Regions from separate parts of the Nocardioides sp. S5 genome, predicted to be linked through region 1. Evidence: predicted binding sites of a transcription regulator. Region 1 holds the regulator's gene; the other holds the start of a gene.
The links. The regulator LexA, encoded in region 1, represses DNA repair genes until DNA is damaged. The targets are predictions, from matches to a motif close to TCGAACANNTGTTCGA.
Positions count from the first base shown of each region.

Region 2: the regulator LexA is predicted to act here: its motif matches at 1,673-1,688, upstream of CFI00_RS04105 (alpha-ketoglutarate-dependent dioxygenase AlkB).

Region 1 covers NZ_CP022296.1:4,028,770-4,032,169, forward strand. Annotated here, with positions in the region: gene CFI00_RS19920 (LysM peptidoglycan-binding domain-containing protein) at 1-29, opposite strand, end outside; gene CFI00_RS19925 (SDR family oxidoreductase) at 233-1,015, opposite strand; gene lexA (transcriptional repressor LexA) at 1,143-1,865, shown strand; gene CFI00_RS19935 (hypothetical protein) at 2,067-2,687, shown strand; gene tnpB (IS607 family element RNA-guided endonuclease TnpB) at 2,768-3,400, shown strand, end outside.
Region 2 covers NZ_CP022296.1:822,334-825,733, reverse strand. Annotated here, with positions in the region: gene CFI00_RS04120 (oxygenase MpaB family protein) at 1-275, shown strand, start outside; gene CFI00_RS04115 (hypothetical protein) at 272-850, shown strand; gene CFI00_RS04110 (GntR family transcriptional regulator) at 869-1,591, opposite strand; gene CFI00_RS04105 (alpha-ketoglutarate-dependent dioxygenase AlkB) at 1,710-2,321, shown strand; gene CFI00_RS04100 (SRPBCC family protein) at 2,335-3,033, opposite strand; gene CFI00_RS04095 (xanthine dehydrogenase family protein subunit M) at 3,036-3,400, opposite strand, start outside.

The DNA.
Region 1 (3,400 bases):
AAGCTGGGGGCAAGGCTGAGGGTGCTCATGGTGTGGCCTCCTGGGGAAGATCAGCCGGGTACGTTGTCGAGCGAATGTCTAGTGGGACCCACCGACAACGGCTTCGCAGCCGCCTCGACGTCGATCAGACGTTCGATCGAACATGTGTACGACGGTAGAGCACCTGTTCGAACAGGTCAAGCACCCGCACGAACAATTGTTCGATGCGACGGACAGCGCGACGAGACGGCGGTCAGCGCTTCCTCATCGCGCGCCGGCCCTGCGCGGCGAACAGCACCGCGGCGTGCTGCGCGGTGCCCGGGGTGAGCATGGCGCCGCGCATCACGCCCGCGCGCCAACCGGGCATCGTCCGGACCACCCGTCGCGAGCCCACGAGGGCGACAGCGGCCTCGGCCACCTCGGCCACGCCGAGGATCCGCCCTCCCGAGTACGTCAGCTGCGAGCCCATGCCGTCGGGGTCCTGGCCGGCCAGCATCGCGGTGTCGACGCCGTCGGGGCACAGCGCGTGCACCCGCACCCCGCGCGGCGACTCCGCGTTGACCGACGCCGACAGCGAGACGACCGCGGCCTTCGTGGCGGCGTACGCGCTGTAGCCGGGCACCGGGCCGAGCCCGGCGAGCGAGGCGACGTTGACGACGTCGCCACCACCCGGGCCGAAGGCAGCGAGCGCGGCGCGGCAGCCCCACATCGCGCCGAGGAGGTTGACCTCGACGAGCCGGCGGACCTTGTCGTCTGAGAGCGAGGCGAGCGTGCCGTCGTCACCGACGCCGGCGTTGTTGAACCACGCCACGAGCGGCCCGTGCGCAGACGCCTCGGCGGCGACGGCGCGGTGCGCGTCCGGGTCGCGTACGTCCATCGCGACGCCCGCGGCGGCACCGATCTCCGCGGCCGTCGCAGCGGCCGCCACGGCGTTGAGGTCACCGACCACGACCCGGTGCCCACGGGCCACCATCAGCTCCGCGATCCCGCGGCCGATCCCGCGGGCCCCGCCCGTCACCACGCACGACGTCGTCATGTCCGCAGGCTAGCGACACGCGGCTTCGAACAGGTGTTTGATCCTCGGGCCCCGGGAGGACTACGGTGATCGCACCAGCCACCCCATCGCCCACGAGGTGGCCACCCGCGTCGAGAGGTTCCACGAGATGGCCAAGTCAGAGGACAAGAACGTCATCGAGATGCCCGACGGTCCCCCGGACGCCACCGGCCTGACCCCGCGCCAGCAGCGCGTGCTGGCCACCATCAAGGACTCGATCGAGACCAAGGGCTACCCGCCCAGCATGCGCGAGATCGGCCAGGCCGTCGGCCTCACGTCCTCCTCGAGCGTCGCGCACCAGCTGCGCGTGCTCGAGGGCAAGGGCTTCCTCAAGCGCGACCCCAACCGCCCGCGCGCCCTCGAGGTGTTCCTGCCCGAGGTGATGGCCGCGCGCCGCTCGATGTCCAGCGGCGAGGAGTCGAGCGTCGACGAGACCGGCATCGGCGACGTCGTCCCGACCGCGGTCAACATCCCCGTCGTGGGCCGCATCGCGGCCGGCGGGCCGATCCTCGCCGAGGAGCAGGTCACCGACGTCTTCCCGCTGCCCAAGCAGCTCGTCGGCGACGGCACCCTCTTCCTCCTCGAGGTCTCCGGCGACTCGATGGTCGAGGCCGCCATCTGCAACGGCGACTACGTCGTGATCCGCCAGGAGCAGACCGCGACCAACGGCCAGATCGTCGCGGCGCTGATCGACGGCGAGGCGACCGTGAAGACCTTCCAGCGCAAGGACGGCCACGTCTGGCTGCTGCCGCACAACGCCGCCTACGACCCGATCCCGGGCGACAACGCCACCATCCTCGGCGTCGTGACGGCAGTGCTGCGCAGCCTCTGACTGGGTGTGTCCCTATTGCACTGACGACGAGCACGGTCACCGTGCGGGGCATGTCGTACCCAAGTGATCTGACCGATGAGCAGTGGGCGTTGCTGGATCCGGTGTTCAACGCGCCGGGCAAGCGCGGCCGCAGGCATGGTGATGACCTCCGCACCGTGGTAGACCCCCACACGGCTCGCCGCCCTGTGCAAGAGCGGGCCGGTGTTCGTCGGGCCGCTGGAGATGGGGCTGCTGCTTCACCAGCCCGGTTCGGATCGGCCGATCGGCGCCGACCACTTCGTCGCGGTCCTCGACGCCGGCCCGGACGGAGTCACCATGCACGACCCCCAGGGACATCCCTACGCCTGGTTGCCGCGCGCTGCGTTCCTGGCCGCCTGGGGCAGCGACACGATCGGGTACGGCACCGGCCGGTTCCCCCTGCGGACCAACCTTCGGCGGGTGGCGGACCGCACCGAGCACGACGCGGTGCGCGACCTGCTGCCGCTGGCCTACCGGTGGGCTCGCGGCGACCACGGTTCGTCAGGCGGAACCGGGATGGCGTTGCGCGACCTCGCGGAGCGGGCCGAAGCCGGACTCGGCAACCCGGCGGTGCCCGTGTTGCAGGACTTCTCCCTCCGTCTGGGGGCACGCCGACGCGCCGACGCCGCCACGGAGCTCGCGGCGTGGCCGGAGGTCGCCGACGTCCTGGACGCCCAAGCCCGTGCACTCGGGCGGGCTCAGTACGCGGCGGTCCGCGAAGACGGCACGCAGCTGGCGGACGCTTTTCGCCAGGCCGCCGATCTGCACGACGAGCTCGTGAACGCACTCTCCCGAGCCGTCTGAAGCAGAGCCCTCCACACCTGCCGGTCAGCGGCACCGCGGGTTCGCGATTTCTGTCGGTGCCGACCGGCACCATCAGGGGCATGCCCGTAGCCGCTGGAAAGACCGCCGATGCCGTGCTGGTCTCGCATACCGGTGTGGCGTTGACCCGGGCCACTACGTTCCGGTTCACCCTCGACGTCACCAGCGAGCAGCACCAACGGCTGTTGGCGCACGCCGGGGCGTCCCGGCTGGCGTTCAACCATCACCTGGCCCGGGTGAAGGTGAACCTCGACCAGCGTGCCGCCGAACGCACCTACGGTGTGCCGGAGGCGGACCTGACGCCGTCGTTGTCGTGGAGCAAGGTCTCCTTCATCAACCACATGAACGCCTGGAAGGACGGCCGCGCGGTCGACGCGCCGGTCAACCACGACGGCAGCCGGGGTCTGCCGTGGCGAGGCGAGGTGTCGACCGATGTGTTCGAGACCGCGTCCGTGCACGCCGCCCAGGCGCTGGCGAACTGGGCGGCCTCCCGAAACGGCGCACGGGCCGGCAGGTCGGTCGGGTTCCCGCGGTTCAAGTCCCGGCACAAGACGACGCCGGCTTTCCGGCTCCGCGCCAAGTACCCCGAGGGTGCCGCGCCGCCGGTCCGTCCGACCGGACCGAAGGCGATGCGGTTCCCCAAGCTCGGTGGGCTCCGGGTCCGCGAGTCCACCCGCCGGCTACGGCGGCTGCTT
Region 2 (3,400 bases), 1.5 Mb from region 1:
ACGAGCTGCGCGCGACCCCCGAGGCCCGCGAGGCCATCTCCTTCCTCCTGCTCCACCCCGACCTTCCGATCGCGGCCCGCCCGGGCTACCTGTCGCTGGCGGCTGCGGCCATCGGCCTGCTGCCGACCGAGGCGAGGCGCGAGCTGCGTCTGCCGCCGGTGCCGCCGCTGACCAACCGCGTGCTGGGCCAGCTCGGCACCCGCACCATCCGCTGGGCGATGTCGTCGGGGCACGAGCGGGCGAGGGCGCTCCAGCAGGAGACCGCACAGGCATGAGCCTCGCCGAACGCTGGCCGCTGCCCGACCACCACGACCTGCGCGACGAGCTCCTCACCGCCTGGGACCGCCCGGGATACCACGACCGGCTCCACCTGGCCGAGGTGCTGGACCGCCTCGAGCTGCTCGCCGCCTCGGGCGCCGGCTTCGACCGCACGACCGTGGCGCTCGCGGCGTGGTTCCACGACGCCGTCTACGACGGCGGCCCCGACGACGAGGAGCGGTCGGCGCAGTGGGCCGAGCGTGTCCTCCCGACGGCGTACGCCGACGAGGTGGCGCGGCTGGTGCGGATGACCGCCCACCACCGACCGGCCGACGACGACACGTCCGCCTGCGCGCTCAGCGACGCCGACCTGGCGATCCTGGCCGCCCCGCGGGAGCGCTACGACACCTACGCCGCGGGGGTGCGCGCCGACTTCGCCCACGTCGCGGAGCCGGACTTCCGCGCCGGGCGGGCGGCGGTGCTGCGCGACCTCGCGGCGAAGCCGCACCTCTTCCACACCACGCAGGCCCGAGCGCTGTGGGAACCTGCCGCCCGGACCAACCTCGAGCGGGAGATCAGCGACCTGTCCTGAGCCGGTCGCCGGGCTGGGTCAGTGGTCGGCGAGCTGGAGGTAGACGGTGAAGCGGTCGTGGCGGTAGCAGGTCCGCGACACCTCCACGATGCGGCCCTCGGACACGGCACGACGGGCGTGGCGCAGGACCGGGTCGCCCTCGGCGATGTCGAGCACCGCGGCCTCGTCGGCGCTGGCGCGGTCGGCGCTGATGGAGTCCTCGACCTCGGTCGGGCGCAGGCCGCGGGCACCGAGCGCCTCGTAGAGGCTGGTGGGCGTGCCGTGCTGGAGGAAGCCGGGCAGGAGCACCTCGTTGAGGTAGGCGTCCTCGACGCACACGATGGCCCCGTCGGCGCGGCGCAGGCGGCGCCAGTGCAGCACGGGGTCGCCGGGCGAGATGTCGAGCGCACGTGCCACACCGGGGCCGGCCTGCTCGACACGCGCGAGCAGGGTCTGCGACTCCGGGAGCATGCCGCGGCGGCGGATCTCCTCGGTGAAGGACGTCAGGCGTCCGGCGGACTTCGGCGGCTGCGCGACGAAGGTGCCGCGGCCGGGGATGCGCTCGAGCAGGCCCTCGGCGACGAGCGCGTCGAGCGCCTGCCGCACGGTCATCCTGGCCACGCCGAAGCGCGCCACGAGCTCGCGTTCCGAGGGGGCCGCCGAGCCCGGGGGCTGCTCCTCGATCAGGCTGCGGACGTGCTCACGGACCTGGACGTGCTTCAACGCCCGCTGCCGCGGGACGACCACGTCGACCGGATCCATGCCTGCCAACATAGGACTGGGCTGGACCGGTGTCTCCCCTTTGACGGAGTCTGTGGTAAAGACTTGGAAAACCTGTGTGGATCGAACACCCGTTCGACCGATGCGCTAGGCTGTCGTCGTGGACTTCCAGACGTCCCTCTTCGCCGACCACGCCCCCACCGCTGCCGGGCTCGCGCCCGAGCGCCTCTCGCTCTCGTACGGCGCGTGGGTCGACGTGCAGCGCGACTGGCTGGGCGACCCCGACGACGTCTTCGACGCACTCGTCGCACGCGTGCCGTGGCGCTCCGAGCGCCGGGAGATGTACGACACCGTGGTCGACGTGCCCCGCCTCGTGCACACCTACCTGCGCGGCGACCGCCTCCCCCACGCGGCGCTCGAGCGTGCGCGCGACGAGCTGAGCGAGCACTACCTCCCCGAGCTGGGCGAACCGTTCGTGAGCGCCGGGTGCTGCTACTACCGCGACGGCCGTGACTCCGTGGCCTGGCACGGCGACACCATCGGTCGGGGCAGCAGCGCCGACACGATGGTGGCCATCGTCAGCGTCGGCGACCCCCGCCGCCTGCTGCTGCGTCCACGCGGCGGCGGGGAGTCGGTCGCGCTGACCATGGGGCACGGCGACCTCGTCGTGATGGGTGGTTCGTGCCAGCGCACCTGGGAGCACTCGGTGCCCAAGGTCGCCCGCTCCGGGCCGCGGATCTCCGTGCAGTTCCGTCCGCTCGGCGTCTTCTGAGCCGCTCGGCGCCTCAGCCCCTGAGCAGCCTGCGCAGGAGCAGCAGGACCACCACCGCGGCCAGGGCCGGCTTCCAGTAGGTCCTGGCCAGGATCGGCAGCACCGCGCTCCCGAGGTCGAGCGCCTCGGTGGGAGGGGGCGGCGGAGGCGGCGGGGGCCTGAGCGGCGTCGGCGGCGCAGGTGGTGCGGCCGCGTGGGCGCCCGGCTGGGCGGGTGCAGGCGGCGCCGCGACGGGCGCCGGCTCGGGAGCCGCAGGCTCGGGCTCCGGGGCCGCCAGCCGCTGCTCGAGGCAGGCGACGAACTGGCCGAGGAGCTTGTCGGAGACGTCCTGCATCACACCGCGGCCGAACTGCGCGGGCTTGCCGGTGATCGCGAGGTCGGTCTCCACCGACACGTCGGTGGCGCCGCCCGTCGCGTCGGTCATCGTGACGGTGACCTTCGCGCCGGCGGTGCCGTTGCCGCGCTTGTCCTTGCCCTTGGCGTCGACGACGAAGCGGTGCGCCGCCTCGTCCTTCTCCACGAAGGTGCCCGAGCCGTTGTACTGCAGGGCGATCGGCCCGAGCTTGACCTTCACCGAGCCGGCGAACGAGCTCTCGTCGGCCTCGGTGACCTGGGCGCCGGGGAAGCACTCGGCCACCGACGCGATGTCGTTGAAGTGCGCCCAGGTCTCCTCGACGCCGATGGGGACGGTGAAGCGGTGGTTCAGCTCCACCCTCAGACCCCCGCGGCCTTGAGGACGGCCCGGCCGGTGAGCACGCGCGCCAGGTGCTGGCGGTAGTCGGCTGCGCCGTTGAGGTCCGAGGGTGGATTGGTGCCCTCCGCCGCCAGCTCCGCAGCAGCGCGTACGCCGTCCTCGGTGGCCGTGGCGCCCACGAGCGCCTGCTCGGTGGCGGTGGCCCGCAGCGGGGTGGAGCCCATGTTGGTCAGGCCCACGCGCGCCTCGTCGATGGAGCCCTTCACGGTCGCTGCGATCGCGACGATCGGCCACTGGTGCGCGACCCGCACGAACTTCTCGTAGTGCGCGCCCCACCCCGTGTGCTTGGGGATGCGCACCTCGGTGAGGATCTCGTCCTCGCCGA